One region of the Aneurinibacillus thermoaerophilus genome, then DNA from elsewhere that is predicted to be linked to it. Evidence: riboswitches for the same ligand, from Rfam matches in the RefSeq annotation. Region 1 holds a riboswitch; the other holds the start of a gene.

Region 1 (7,966 bases):
GGATTTCCTGGCGCAATGGCGAATCTTCGGGCGCACGGTTGTGCATATTAACCAGCGTGACAAGCGCCGCGTCCCGGCTGCTGCAAATTTCGCGCTGCAACGTAATAAGCGCGAGCGGGTTTTTGTACCCGCTGCCTTCGCTATGATACTGTTCTTGTACAAAGCGGGTTACGCTGTCGTATAAATGCTTTTCTTCCGGCGACAGTTCGATAGGCACGGTGATGACGTGGCGGGCTGTAAATTCGACTTTGCCATCGGCGCGCCGGTTGCGAACCATCACTTTTTTTAACTCTTTTTTTAGCATCTCGTTGTTTTTTACTTGACGTTTTCCTTGGACGTAGCTTTGCTGGAATTGCGCTGATTGCCCGAGATGACCCGGCTTTAGGAGCGTAATCAGGTTGTACAATTCGTCAAGTTTATTTTGGATCGGAGTGGCGGTCAACAACAGACAATATTTCTTTTTGAGTTCCTGGATAAATTGGTAGTTTTTTGTGTTTTTATTCTTTAATTTATGCGCTTCATCCACGATAACCAGGTCATACGATTGATTGAGCACGATATCGCGGTGAGGCGGGCGTTTTGCCGTATCAATCGAAGCGACAAGAATATCATATTGAGTCCACATGTATTCTTTGCGTTGCGCCGCCGCTGAGATCAAAAATTTGTTATTTAGTTCGCGCACCCACTGCACGACAAGCGAAGCAGGCACGAGAATTAGCGCTTTTTTGACCAGACCGCGTACTATATATTCTTTCAATACAAGACCAGCTTCAATGGTTTTTCCGAGACCTACTTCATCTGCAAGCAGGGCGCGGCCATGCATATCGCAGATGACCTTTTGCGCCGTCTCAATTTGATGCGGCAGGGGCGTAAAATATGGCAGATGACGCAGGCACTGCAATTCATTGAAGTCATGCACCGCGCTTGCTCGCGCCGCTTCCCATGCCAGGCGGTACAATTCTCTATGGTGCCAAGGTCCGTCTTCTGCCATTCTCGCCTTCAATCCGTCAATCCAGTCTCTTTGAAAAGAAACAGGAATGTCTGTCATATGAAATCCACCCTCTTTTTTCCGATGCCTACGCAAATGTAGCATGCGCAAAAAGGCAAACATTTATACAAGTTACCGGCACTCATCCTCCATTTCTTTTTGTCAGACCCATGTGAGTAAAGCCTGTATTTTATGTGCTTTTTTGAGTGCAGTTTTGGTATAATATAAGTGAAAAAATTTACGTATTAGGAGGAAATTCGTGGAGTATATTCAAGCACACAAGCGCACGCACAAACGACTTTCGACACCCAAAATTTTAAAACGTGCCCTGTTTATCATACTGGGTGCTGCTCTCGTATCGGTCGGGCTGGAAATTTTCCTTGTACCGAACAATATTATTGATGGAGGAATTGTTGGTGTTTCTATTATTCTTTCACATTTGACAGGACTTAAGCTGGGCATTTTCTTATTTTTTCTTAATCTTCCATTTCTTTTTGTCGGATATAAACAAATTGGAAAAACGTTTGCCATATCCACATTGCTGGGCGTTGCAGTGATGTCGTTAGGTACAACGCTTCTCCATCCGGTTCAGAAAGTGACGGCTGATCCGTTGCTTGCGGCTGTGTTTGGCGGAATCATCTTGGGCATCGGTGTGGGAATGGTGATCCGTTACGGTGGTTCGCTTGATGGTACAGAAATTGTCGCTATTTTGTTTAACAAAAAAATGCCGTTTTCTGTCGGGGAAACGGTTATGTTTTTCAATATTTTTATCTTGGGTAGCGCCGGATTTGTATTTGGCTGGGATCGCGCTATGTATTCGCTGATCGCGTATTATATCGCGTTTAAAATGATCGATGTGACAATCCAAGGGTTGGATGAATCGCGTTCGGTGTGGATTATTAGCGATAAATATGAAGAAATCGGTGAGGCCTTGCTCGCGCGCTTGGGCCGGGGCGTTACGTATTTGAATGGGGAAGGCGGATATACAGGGGACAATAAAAAAGTCATTTTCTGCGTAATTACCCGTCTGGAAGAAGCAAAGCTTAAAGCGATCATCGAAGATATAGATGAAGCGGCGTTTCTTGCAGTCGGCTCAATCCATAACGTAAAAGGTGGAAACTTTAAAAAGCTGAACGTTCATTAAAGCAAAAAGACGGGGCAAAAGCTTTGGCATGCCTCGTCTTTTTACTTTTCCGGCTTGCGGTGAGATGGAAGCCGAAACCGTTTAGGGGGAGCGATCGGAGGAATAACATATCGAATGACGAGGGCGGCCGGCAGCACATATCCTACCATCGCTTCGATCATTGCGACGCCGCGCGCAAGACCAAAAGGACTTAAGTCGCCATACCCGACGGAGAGAAGTGTTATCGCGCTAAAATAAAAGGACCGGGTAATCCGGTCATACCATTGGTTTTGATGCGCTGCTGAGGCGTAATGATCAAGAATAAACCCAAGTCCCAGCCATTCAAGCGCGCAGTACACGAGACCGAAAGAAAGCACGAGATTCATATAGAGCAGAAATAATAATAAAAAATTATACCAAGTTTTCTGTCCCGCGATTGTCGATTTCATTTCCTCACATCCGTTACATACACATAGTAGAGAGTGTATTTGTACATGTGTATGCTGAAGCGAGAAAGTTATAGCCGTGATCTATAGAAATTTTCGTGGGACTCGTCGTTTTGTTTATCGGATTTTGTCTTGTCTTTTTGTACGCTGAGCAAATGATTACGCAATGTTTCAGCACATGCTGCACAATATTCACCGGATGAGATGAGCGTATCACAGTTTTTACATTGGTATTGTAAGTTTGGGTAGCGTGCAAGATCAAAGTATTTCTGGCGAATCAGGTACTCGATATAACGAACCGGAATGTCAAGATCTTGAGAAACCTGGATTAGGGGAGCATTCCGTTTTTCTTTCTGCTTTAAATAATCGCGAATGCGTTTCGCAGTATCCAGCTCTTTGCTTGCGCAGTCGGGACATACGGGTTTTGAAAATTTCATAAATACTTTGCCGCATGCGGCGCAGTTTGACAACATCTGTCTATCCCCCCTCCTTTTTCTTATACAAAGGGTTTTTGGATACTTTTATAATAAGGTTTTTTATTTACTTTTTCCTCCGCTCTCCGCTGAGATTTAGTAAAATAATTCTATAGTAACAGGATATAAGGCTTATATTTTAGGTGTTGAATCCGCAAGAAAGAGATGAAATAATGGATAAGAAAGGTAGAATAACTAAAATTGCACAGGCTCTCCCTACCTTTACTATTAGCGTGGGTGGGAGCAGTTGAAACTTTCAGGCCATAAGGAGGGACACACATATCAATGGAAAAAAAACCGTTGCTTGGCCGGATCGATGAACAGGGGAATTTAGTACTGCCACCGGAGATTCAAGAAATTCTGGGATATGGAACGATTGAGATCGAGGTGGAAGGCGATTGCATCGTATTAACCAAGACGGAACCTATATATACATGTGTCTTCGAGCCGAGACGTAATAAGAAATAGATGCACCAGAAGAAACGGGGCTTGTGCGTTCCATTTTTTGTTAGGTGAGGGAGTTGAAGAAGTAAGTTTTTCAAATTTCGGTTTATACCGTAATACAAGAGAAAGGCGCGTGGGGTGTTTCCATTGCCTATTTATTTCCAAAGAAGAGAAGCGTGTGGAACGGAGAACAAGAAAGAATGATAATGTTCGAGTTTACATCACTTTTCTCATGTTTTTAGAAGAGATATATTATTTTTTTGTTTTAAAAACAAATGTTTATAGCTGTTTTTTGTTTTTTGTTAAGATTTTATCAAAAAAAGCATTGCATTTTTTAAAATTCATGGTACCATAGAAAAGGATTACATATTTGATTTTTGCCAATAATAAAATATCGTGCGGATGAAAGCAGAGGGAGAGAACGCGCTTGATGCGTCGCCGAAGGAGCAAACCCACCTTATCAATCTCTCAGGCAAAAGTACCTCTGCGGGACGCGCCTCTGGAGAGAGCTCGCGCTTTGAGCGGGCCACCAAAGGGGAAACCGGCGCTTTGAGAAGCCGGGTAGCTCTCAGGTACAAAGGACAGAGATGGGGATGATACCCTATTTCTGTCCTTTTTTATGGAAAAAGGGCGAGTGGCAATGCCTGCGAGCTTTTCTTAATTAGCCAGCGACAAACAAGGGAGGTCTTATACACGATGTCAGCCTTAAAACGAACGCCTATTTACCCCTTGTACCGGGAATACGGGGCTAAAACGATTGATTTCGGTGGTTGGGAACTGCCTGTCCAGTTTTCTAGCATTCAAAAAGAACACGAAGCGGTACGTACAAAAGCGGGCCTGTTTGATGTGTCGCACATGGGCGAAGTGGAAGTGAAAGGGAAGGATACGCTCGCATTCATACAGAAAATCACGACAAACGATGCTTCGAAGCTAGCCGTAGGCCAAGCACAGTACTCTATTATGTGTTATCCGAACGGTGGTACGGTCGACGATTTGCTGGTATATAAGTTGAGCGAAGATCATTATTTGCTGGTCATTAACGCGGCCAATATCGAGAAAGACGTAGCCTGGATGCAGCAGCACGCGGAAGGCGACATGATTTTGCGTAATATATCAGATGAAACGGCCCAGCTCGCTTTACAGGGGCCCATGGCCGAACAGGTGCTCCAAAAACTCACAGATACCAATTTATCTGAAATCCGTTTCTTTCACTTTAAGCCAGAGGTGAAACTAGCAGGTGTATGCGCGCTTGTATCCCGCACCGGATATACAGGAGAGGACGGTTTCGAGATATATGTCAAACCGGAAGATGCGCGCGTATTATGGAAGAACATCCTGGAAGTGGGCGGAGATGACGTTTTGCCGTGCGGGCTTGGAGCGCGGGACACGCTGCGATTTGAAGCCCGTTTGCCGCTGTACGGGCAGGAGTTAAGCGAAGACATTAGCCCGATTGAAGCTGGGCTCAGTTTTGCGGTTAAGGTTGACAAGCCGGTTCCATTTATCGGCCAGGAGGTGTTGAAGCGGCAAAAAGAAAGCGGAGCACCGCGTAAGCTGGTTGGCATCGAAATGATTGAACGGGGGATTCCGCGCTCGCACTACCCGGTGTATGCGGGAGAAGAAAAAATCGGGGAAGTAACCACCGGTACACAGTCGCCGACGCTGAAGAAAAATGTCGGACTTGCGCTGATTAAGCGGGAGTATAGCGATCTTGGTGCGGAAGTGGACGTAGAAATCCGCGGCAAACGCCTCAAAGCTAAAGTCGTTAGCACGCCGTTTTATAAGCGGCCCAAAATATAAGACAAAAAATAAACAAAGAAACCCGGAGGATGTAAGTATGAGCAAAGTAAAAGCAGCTTTTAAATACAGCAACGAACATGAATGGGTAGAGGTGCTCGATAAAGAACAGGTACGTGTCGGCATCACGCATTTTGCCCAAGAACAGCTCGGCGATATCGTATTTATCGAACTGCCGGAAGAAGGTGCTGTTGTGAAAGCGAACAAGAGCATGGGTACCGTCGAATCGGTTAAAGCAGTATCCGATATTTATTCGCCGATAAGTGGAGAAGTGGTAGAAGTAAATGGTGCGCTGGAAGAAGCGCCAGAAACAATCAATCACGATGCGTATAGCGCAGGCTGGATGGTTATTGTAAAAATGTCCAATCCGGAAGAACTTGAGCAATTGATGACAGCAGAACAGTACGAAGCGTTTATCAAAGAGGAGGAGTAAGTCGTGAAATACCGATACCTTCCAACTACGGAAGCCGATCGTCAGGAAATGCTGGCGGAGCTCGGCATTTCAGATGTGGCGGAGCTTTTCTCTGATATTCCGGAAGAGGTGCGTTTTAAAGGAGAGCTTGACATTCCGGAAGCCATTCCGGAAGCGGAGCTAACCAAATATATGAGTCGACTGGCAGGGAAAAACGTAAATGCGCTCGATTACGTCTGCTTCCTTGGCGCTGGCACGTACGACCATTATATTCCGAGTGTAGTGAACCATGTGATTTCCCGCTCGGAGTTTTATACCGCTTATACGCCGTATCAGCCAGAGATTAGCCAGGGTGAATTGCAGGCTATCTTTGAATTTCAGACGATGATTTGCGAATTAACTGGCATGGAAGTAGCGAATTCGTCCATGTATGACGGAGCGACCGCGCTAGCGGAAGCAGCGGCGATGACGGCCGGTAAAACGAAGCGCAAAAAAGTTGTCATTTCCCGCGCCGTGCATCCGGAAGCCCGTTCTATTTTGCGGACATACGCGAAAGGCCAGGGGCTGGAAGTGGTCGAAGTTGGCTTGAAAAATGGACTGACTGATTTGGATGAGCTTGCGAAAGCGGTTGATGAGAATACGGCGTCTGTTCTTGTACAGTATCCAAATTTTTTGGGTGGAATCGAAGAGCTGGCAAGCATTGAGCAAATTGCACACAAACATAGCGGGCTGTTCGTTGTAAGCGCCAATCCACTTGCGCTGGGCATCCTTAAGCCGCCGGGAGAGTTCGGAGCTGACGTGGTTGTTGGTGATGCACAGCCGTTCGGGATTCCGATGGCTTTCGGCGGACCGCATTGCGGCTATTTCGCAGTGAAAAAAGAGTTGATGCGTCAGATTCCGGGTCGGATTGTCGGCCAGACGAAAGATGAACGCGGGCGCCGTGGTTTTGTATTGACGTTGCAGGCGCGCGAGCAGCACATTCGTCGGGAGAAAGCGACATCTAACATTTGCTCGAATCAGGCATTGAATGCGCTGGCGGCGGCGGTGGCAATGACCGCGCTCGGCAAGCAGGGTGTACAGGAGATGGCCCTTTTGAATGTACAGAAAACGCAATATGCGAAAAGGGAAATCGAAAAATTGGAAGGGTACGAAGTGGCGTACAGCTCCCCGGTATTTAATGAGTTTGTTATCAAAACACCGCGTCCGGTATGCGAGATCAATAAAGAGTTGTTGAAGGAACGGATTATCGGCGGTTTTGATTTGTCGCGCGATTATCCGGAACTTGGACAGCATATGCTCATTGCTGTAACGGAATTAAGAACGAAAGAAGAAATTGACCGACTGGTGAAAGGATTGGAGGGAGGGCGCTATGCTTAAAACAATGCCGAGAACGGAGCTTGCGAAAGATAAAGCGTTGATTTTCGAGATGAGCAAACCGGGTCGTGTGGGCTATTCGCTTCCAGCGTGCGATGTGCCGGAAGTCGATGTTGCGTCTGCCATTCCGGGAGAATATTTGCGCGAGAAGCCGGCGGAACTGCCGGAAGTAAGTGAATTGCAGCTCATGCGCCACTATACGGAGCTTTCCAGACGCAATCATGGCGTTGACTCCGGATTTTATCCGCTCGGTTCCTGCACGATGAAATACAATCCGAAAATTAATGAAGATGTGGCCCGTTATCCGGGGTTTGCATGTATCCATCCGTATCAGCCGGAAGAGACGGTACAGGGCGCGCTACAGCTGATGTATGAACTACAGCGGGATTTGGCGGCAATTACCGGTATGGATGCCGTTACGCTTCAGTCGGCGGCGGGGGCGCAGGGTGAGTGGACCGGTTTGATGATTATCCGCGCCTATCACGAAAGCCGGGGTGAGAATCGGACGAAAGTCATTGTTCCAGACTCAGCACACGGCACAAATCCGGCGTCCGCAAGCGTAGCAGGTTTTACGACCGTAACCGTTCCTTCCGATAAGAATGGATTCGTGGATATTGAGGCGTTGCGCCAGGTGGTCGGCCCGGATACGGCAGCACTGATGCTCACGAATCCGAACACGCTCGGTCTTTTCGAGAAAAACATTGTAGAGATCGCGGAAGTTGTGCATGAAGCAGGCGGCCTTCTGTATTATGACGGCGCGAATGCGAATGCTATTCTCAGCAAGGCACGTCCGGGCGATATGGGATTTGACGTTGTGCATTTGAATTTGCACAAAACGTTCACTACGCCGCATGGAGGTGGCGGCCCGGGGTCTGGTCCAGTTGGCGTGAAAAAAGAGCTGATTCCGTTCTT
Region 2 (7,966 bases), 1.1 Mb from region 1:
GAATCGCTTTTTCTCTTGTATTTATGTTCTTTGTTTATCTATAAATTAAAAAATTAAGGATATTGAAGTCTATTTTCCTAAATATTAAGGGTCTAAATGATGAATGTTAATTAATTAATAAAATATTTGCAATTATCAATTAATTATAGTATGATCAAATTAGGACAGCCAATATTATCCAACATAAACTAGGAGTTTACGGAGGTACATAGTGATCGAGTTTCGCCATGTAGATAAGTACTATGGCAATTTTCATGTGCTGCGGGATATTAACTTGAAGATTTCCGAAGGGGAAGTGGTTGTGATTATTGGTCCTTCCGGATCAGGAAAGTCGACGTTGCTTCGCTGCATCAATCATTTGGAGAAAATCTCAAGTGGGGAGCTCATTGTTGATAACGTAAATGTTCATGACAAAAAAACAAATCTAAATGCGTTGCGGCAGGAAATTGGCATGGTATTTCAGCACTTTAATTTGTATCCGCACATGACTGTGTTGGAGAATATTACGCTTGCTCCGATGAAGGTGCGCAAAATTTCGCGTGAAGAAGCAGAAAAGACGGCCCGTTATTACTTGGAGAAGGTTGGGCTTTTACACAAAGCGGATGCTTACCCTTCAGCCCTTTCTGGCGGTCAGCAGCAGCGGGTGGCAATCGCGCGGGGACTTGCAATGCAGCCGAAGATTATGCTGTTTGATGAACCGACATCCGCGCTTGACCCGGAAATGATCGGCGAAGTGCTGGAAGTGATGAAAAGCTTGGCAAGAGAGGGCATGACTATGGTAGTCGTGACCCACGAAATGGGATTCGCCAAGGAAGTAGCCGATCGTGTGGTGTTTATGGATCACGGGCAAATTGTAGAAGTTGGCGAGCCGAAAGAGTTCTTCGCAAATCCGAAGGAAGAACGAGCGCGCATCTTCTTGAGTCGCCTGTTGAACCATTAATTTATGCAATTTATAAAGGGGGTTTTACATGGTGAAGCAAAAAATATCGATTTTAAGCCTTATTTTTATGCTGGTCATGTCTGTTATGCTTGCGGCTTGCGGCGGTAAGCAGGAAGCGGGCAAACCAGCGGATGCGGGTTCGGCGGCAAGCGACGGGAGCGCAGAAAAAAGCGCAGTAGCCGCGGCGAAAGAACGTGGCAAGCTGATCGTAGGTGTAAAGTATGACACGAACCTGTTCGGCAAGAAAGATCCGGTTGATGGTCAAGTAAAAGGATTTGATATTGACATAGCGAAAGCGCTAGCAAAAAAAATCATGGGTGATGAGACGAAGATTGAACTGAAAGAAGTAACGTCTAAGACGCGTATTCCAATGCTGAAAAATGGTGATATTGATGCGATTATCGCGACTATGACCATTACGGAAGAACGTAAGAAAACGGTTGACTTCTCCGATGTGTATTTTGAAGCAGGCCAGTCCTTGCTCGTTCCGAAAAATTCTCCGATTACAGGCATACAGGATTTGAATGGCAAGACGGTTATCGCGGTGAAAGGTTCCACTTCTGCGAAAAATATTCGCCAAAAAGCTCCGCAGGCGAAAGTAGCTGAGTATGAGAATTATGCAGAAGCGTTTACGGCGCTGAAATCGAAAAAAGGCGACGCTCTTACAACGGATAACTCCATTCTGCTTGGTATGCAGAAAGAAGATCCGAATTTCAAACTGGTGGGAGGCCTATTTACGGATGAACCATACGGTATTGCAGTTCGCAAAGGCGACACCGAGATGCTGAAAACGATCAATGAAATGCTCGCGGAACTGAAGTCTTCCGGTGAGTATGACAAGATTTACGAAAAATGGTTTGGCGAAAAGCCGCAGAAAAAATAGGGGAAGAAGGGGCCTGACGGCGCGGTGGCCGCAGGCCCTTTTCATCTTTCCGGAGGAAAGGAACAGAACGTATGCTGCAAACAATATTTGAAATCTTGTCTGAATACCGAACTGAGTATATTAGCGGTCTGATCACAACGTTGAAAGTTAGTTTCATCTCATTGATCGCGAGCTTAGCGTTGGGCACTATGCTCGCCATTTTTTGCATCTCGCCTTTTCGCATTCTGGTTATTATCGGGCGGTGTTATGTTGAATTCATTCGTAATACTCCTTTATTAATTCAAGTATTCTTCTTTTTCTTTGGTTTGCCTTCGCTCGGCATTCAAATTGGCGCATTCACCGCAGGCACACTTGGCCTTACAGTTTACACGGCCGCTTTTATTTCGGAAGCTATCCGAGCCGGAATTCATTCAATTTCGAAAGGCCAAATGGAAGCTGCTCGTGCTTCCGGTCTGACCTATATTCAGGCGATGCGTTACGTTATTTTGCCACAGGCTTTTAGAATTGTTATCCCTCCGCTTGGTAACCAGTTTATTAACCTTGTTAAAAACTCATCTATCCTAGGTGTTATTGCGGGAATGGACTTGATGTATCATGCGGATATTGTCGCTTCCAATACGCTTAATGTTTTCGATACGTATATTCTTGTCGGCTTTTTCTATCTAACCATTACGGTACCACTTTCTATTCTGGTGAATTGGTTGGAGCGTCGCCTGAAGCATGCCTGAATGTAGTGGAGAGGAAAAGGAGTGAAGTTTATGGATTTTGCTGGTGCGTACAGTTGGCCGAATTTGCGTTATTTGCTGGAAGGATTTCTGGTAACGCTTGAAGTAGCAGCGCTGGCAATTTTGCTTTCATTTGTGATTGCAATTATTGTGGCGATTATTCGATATACAAAAATCCCGGTGTTATCGCAACTGTTATTTGTATGGGTGGAAATGATTAGGAATCTGCCATTGCTTTTAATTATTTTCTTTGTATATTTTGCCTTGCGTGATGTCGGAATTAAACTGGGGGTATTCAGCGCGGCAGTAGTAGGGCTAACAATTTTCGAATCGGCGATGATTTCCGAGGTTGTCCGAAGCGGTCTGATGTCGGTGGATAAAGGACAAATTGAGGCTGCGCGTGCGTCTGGTTTAACGTACGGGCAAGCCCTTCGCTACATTATCTTACCACAGGCATTGCGTCGTATGATTCCACCGATCGTTAGTCAGTTTATTTCGCTGTTGAAGGATACTTCGCTGGCAATTATCATTGCTCTTCCGGAATTGATGCACAATGGACAGGTTATTTACAATACTAATTATTCATATGTTATCCCGATTCTGCTGTTAATCGCTTTATTGTATTTCGTCGTTAACTTCAGCCTGTCGCTTATTGCGCGGCGGTTGGAACATTCTCGTTAAGGCAAAAAACGAGGGGATGGATGCACTTGCCCGAAGGGGTGCCGTAGCATCTGTGCCGCCTCGTTTTCTTATGTGTATGTATCCGTTGCAATGCCTGCCCAGGCGTACAGCCCAACTTCGGCAAATAGACGTCAGCGGGCGAGAAATAATAGGAGGCTTATTTAAGTCTGTGTATTGTCAAATGATTCTGGAACAAAAAATTACAGGCCCAGCGCTAGGCCTGTAATTTTTGGATTAGAAACTGTGGAAGCTGGAAACAAGCGTCGAGAATATTTTTATTAAAGTATTTCGTATCTTGCTGGAAAGCATGTTCTACCGGTTTTTCATATACTTTTGATCCCATTGTAAACGTCCACATCCCTCCCGGATATGTCGGGACAACGGCAGTGTACAGTTTGGTTAACGGGAAGAGATCGCTGATATGCTTATATGATTGCTGTAGAACATCAAAGTGGAAAATCGGCGACTGACTTTGGCAAACCATAATGCCATCCTCTTTGAGAGCGCGGTGGATATTTCTATAGAAATCCAACTCAAACAATTGTTTCGCCGGCCCGATCGGATCAGACGAATCCACAATAATAACATCGTAGTGATTTTCAATGTCTTTGACAAAGGCGACGCCATCATTGTAAATAAAACGAACGCGCGGGTCAGAGAGATTCCCGGAAACTTCCTGCAAGTGTTCTTTGCAGAATTTGACTACCAGTTCGTCCAACTCAACCATGTCGATTTGTTCCACATTTTTGTACTTTGTCACTTCGCGCGCTGCGCCACAATCGCCGCCCCCGATAATAAGAACGCGTTTAGGGTTCGGGTGGAAATGCAACGGCACATGGGTAATCATTTCATTGTATATAAACCCGTCAATTGAAGTCGTCTGTACAACGCCGTCAAGCACCAGCATTCTACCGAAATCATATGAGTCAAGGATCATCACATGTTGGAAAGGAGAAGATTCCGAGGCGACGATTTCTTTAATGCGGTAGCTTATTTTCAAATTTTCGCGCTCATCTTCCGTAAGCCATAATACATCATCTTTTTTCTCAATGTAGTTCGGTGTTTGCTTCATTTCTACCTCCTTGTATGATCTTCGCAAAAAAGTAATGTATTTCACATGATGTCATTAATATAAACAAAAAGAGACACAGAGTTCCTTTCCTCAAGGTTTAAGTCCCCGGGAGAAAACAGCAATGTCCCTCTTTTAGGGTATCATAACGGAAAAGCGCAGACAATTCAAAGGTTTTTACTTTTCCTATCATCATAGAGCTTGGTTCGTGTTTTCTTTTCTCGGTTTTGCTTCGGAAGCAAGAAATCGTCGGGTCTCAGCTACAACTACTGCGCTTAATCCAATCAGACCGATAAGATTTGGAATAGCCATTAAGCCGTTAGCAATATCGGAAAACGTCCAGACAATATGAAGCTTAAGCGCCGAACCAAAGGCGATAACGATAATGAAAATAGCTTGGTAATAACATACGGCTTTGCGGCCCAGAAGGTATTCGATACATTTGGTGCCGTAATACGCCCAACCAAGAATCGTGGAGTAAGCGAATAGAATAATCGAAACTGCTAAAATGACGCTTCCGGTACTGCCGAACACGCTACGGAACGCAAGCGTTGTCGCTTCTACGCCTGTTTTGCCCATTTCCCAGACGCCGGTTGTAACAAGCGCTAGTCCGGTAATTGAACAGACGATAATCGTATCAATAAACGTTCCTGTCATTGAAACAAGCGCCTGTTTTGCGGGCGAATCGGTTTTTGCCGCGGCCGCGGCGATTGGAGCGCTGCCAAGACCAGCTTCATTCGAGAAAACGCCGCGTGCAACCCCCATTTGAATCGCTTGGGCTACTGTCGCACCGAGGAAACCTCCAGCAGCCGCTGTACCGTTAAAAGCGCCGGACAAAATGGCAGCGATCGCGTCAGGGACGTGCTCAATATGAACAAGTATGATCACAACTCCTGCTGTAATATAAAAGATAGCCATAAAAGGAACCAGCACGCCTGTTACCTGCCCGATTTTCTGCACGCCGCCGAGAATGACAAAGGCAGTGAGAACGGCAAGTGCAATACCGGTAATGACTGGGGGAACCGAGAAGTTTATTTTTACCGCTTCCGCGACGGAATTAGCCTGCACCATATTGCCGATGCCGAAGGAAGCGCAAATTCCGAAAAGAGAAAATAGCACAGCCAGCCATTTTTTTCCTAGTCCATGTTCCAGATAGTACATGGGACCGCCTGAGTATTCCCCGTTTTTTCCTTTTACTCGGTATTTGACGGCTAGAATGGCTTCTGAGTATTTGGTCGCCATACCGAACAGGGCTGTAAGCCACATCCAAAAAATTGCACCAGGCCCTCCGGTGGTAATTGCCGTGGCTACACCCGCGATGTTTCCTATTCCGATTGTAGCGGCAAGAGCCGTCATAAGCGCTTGGAAATGGTTAATATCCCCTTCTGATGTTTTGTCCTGTTTTCTGCCAAAAGCTAGGCTTAGTGCATATCCAAGTTTCGTGAATTGGAGGCCACGCAGACGCACAGTGAGCAGAAGGCCTGTTCCGGCCAAGAGAATGAGCGTAGGCATTCCCCATACGTATCCGTTGATTTTGTCAAGTAGTTTTGCTAGAGCATCCATTTGCCGTTCCCTTTCCTTTTTAGAAATAAAAAAACCATTTTATCCTGTGGATAAAATGGTCTCTGGAGATATGGCAAGGTAGAGAATAAATGGTGAAAGAACGCCTTTCCATAAAATAAAGTAAAGATTGGCCTTTTTTTCTTTTTTGTAATCCCTGTCCTTTTACCTGAGAGATTATCTGCGCGGTGGCGCAGACTTGCTCCTTCGGTGCCCTTTTTCCTCCGTTTCATTAGTGTGGAAGCGGAGGGGGTCTCTCCAGAGTTTCGTCCCCATACAGTTCTACTTGATCCCAAGACCTGAGAGTTTCGAAGCTTTTGCTTCTTGCCCCGTCGGTAGACAAACCAGTGAATCACGGTTCATCTTCTCCTGCATGGTTCATCCGAAATATATATTTGATTAATAAGTTAAATTATAGGAAATAAAAATGAGAAATCAAGAGGTTAAATGAAATTTAAATTGATTGAAAATATTTTTGGTAAAAGGTTTTAATGGGAGAATGACGGATAAAGAAAATGATAGGTGCTTATATTAAATACAGAAAAAATGTGAGCAGGAGGCAATCACATGGATAATCAACAATCCAGCATACAGACGCAAAACCCGATTTCTCAGGCGCAAAACGCGGTAGAGCAGGCAAAGAATGCTGCGGCTCAGATGCAATCCCACCCTACCCAGCAAGCGCTTGAAGGCGCTCAAAATGCTATTGAACAGGCAGAACGTGCAATCGCACAAGCGAATACAAGCGAAAATCAGCGCGCTGTCGCTGAGATGGTGGAGCAATTGGAGGAAGTACGCAGACGTGTAGCGCAGATGCAGCAGCCACAGAATTAGGAAGGTACAGTATATATAGTTTTGAGGGAAAAAATGGCCTTTTAAAAGCGGCCATTTTTTGGTGCGCTCGGCATGGGGGTCATCTATAGGGTTCAAGTCCTGAATGGCGAAGGCAGTAGTAGCCATTAACTTAAGACAAGGATGTCGACTTCGAGGTCGAATCTGAAGGAAGTCGGCGGCAAACCTTTGGCCTGAGGAATACGAAACGAACCTCATAGGAGGCCAACGTTCTTTGGATGAGTTTACCAAACAAAACAAAGTCCATACTGTAGCCAACAGAGGCCATAGTACATGCTATGTAACGACATGAAATGAAAAGACCGATTGTCTTCACTCGATTTGCATTTTATATCGAAGGTGTGATAAAATGAAAACTATCGCTGTAACAAATTAAAAACTTTGCATCAACTAATCCTTTTTGTTATAATAAAAGGTTGTTGCCAAGCACAGTGAAGAATTAGAATAAAAAACAAAAAAAGTTGTTGACAAAAATCTTAGGTTATAATAAGATGAAAAAGTCGCCGCTGGAACGCGGTGAAAATGAAAAAGAAGTTCCTTGAAAACTGAACAGTGACACTCGTTTGTGTGCGAGTTAAATATCCCATGAAAGTGAAGGTCAGCTTCAAAGTTGATTTCAGGCACTTTTATGGGGCCCGAAAAACATTCTTTACTTTATGAGCTAGCTTACGAGCTTGCGTATCAATCTTCAACTTTTTTGGAGAGTTTGATCCTGGCTCAGGACGAACGCTGGCGGCGTGCCTAATACATGCAAGTCGAGCGAACCGATGGAGTGCTTGCATTCCTGAGGTTAGCGGCGGACGGGTGAGTAACACGTAGGCAACCTGCCTGTACGACCGGGATAACTCCGGGAAACCGGAGCTAATACCGGATAGGATGCCGAACCGCATGGTTCGGCATGGAAAGGCCTTTGAGCCGCGTACAGATGGGCCTGCGGCGCATTAGCTAGTTGGTGGGGTAACGGCCTACCAAGGCGACGATGCGTAGCCGACCTGAGAGGGTGAACGGCCACACTGGGACTGAGACACGGCCCAGACTCCTACGGGAGGCAGCAGTAGGGAATCTTCCGCAATGGACGAAAGTCTGACGGAGCAACGCCGCGTGAGTGAGGAAGGTCTTCGGATCGTAAAACTCTGTTGTCAGGGAAGAACCGCCGGGATGACCTCCCGGTCTGACGGTACCTGACGAGAAAGCCCCGGCTAACTACGTGCCAGCAGCCGCGGTAATACGTAGGGGGCAAGCGTTGTCCGGAATTA

What was found. A riboswitch is a leader RNA that binds a small molecule or an ion and turns the genes downstream of it on or off. The one in region 1 is predicted to bind glycine.
Region 2: it holds a riboswitch for glycine, as region 1 does, so the genes downstream of both, K3F53_RS18230 (alanine/glycine:cation symporter family protein) here and gcvT (glycine cleavage system aminomethyltransferase GcvT) in region 1, are expected to answer to the same signal.

Annotation. Positions count from the first base shown of each region.
Region 1 covers NZ_CP080764.1:2,437,440-2,445,405, reverse strand. The annotation lists gene K3F53_RS12730 (DEAD/DEAH box helicase) at 1-1,048, opposite strand, end outside; gene K3F53_RS12725 (YitT family protein) at 1,248-2,132, shown strand; gene K3F53_RS12720 (potassium channel family protein) at 2,174-2,560, opposite strand; gene K3F53_RS12715 (hypothetical protein) at 2,629-3,030, opposite strand; gene K3F53_RS12710 (hypothetical protein) at 3,316-3,498, shown strand; glycine riboswitch at 3,877-3,968, shown strand; glycine riboswitch at 3,969-4,066, shown strand; gene gcvT (glycine cleavage system aminomethyltransferase GcvT) at 4,171-5,271, shown strand; gene gcvH (glycine cleavage system protein GcvH) at 5,309-5,701, shown strand; gene gcvPA (aminomethyl-transferring glycine dehydrogenase subunit GcvPA) at 5,705-7,057, shown strand; gene gcvPB (aminomethyl-transferring glycine dehydrogenase subunit GcvPB) at 7,050-7,966, shown strand, end outside.
Region 2 covers NZ_CP080764.1:3,550,813-3,558,778, reverse strand. The annotation lists gene K3F53_RS18255 (amino acid ABC transporter ATP-binding protein) at 212-940, shown strand; gene K3F53_RS18250 (ABC transporter substrate-binding protein) at 969-1,823, shown strand; gene K3F53_RS18245 (amino acid ABC transporter permease) at 1,895-2,551, shown strand; gene K3F53_RS18240 (amino acid ABC transporter permease) at 2,582-3,229, shown strand; gene speE (polyamine aminopropyltransferase) at 3,444-4,301, opposite strand; gene K3F53_RS18230 (alanine/glycine:cation symporter family protein) at 4,491-5,861, opposite strand; glycine riboswitch at 6,006-6,130, opposite strand; gene K3F53_RS18225 (hypothetical protein) at 6,426-6,692, shown strand; rRNA gene K3F53_RS18220 (16S ribosomal RNA) at 7,405-7,966, shown strand, end outside.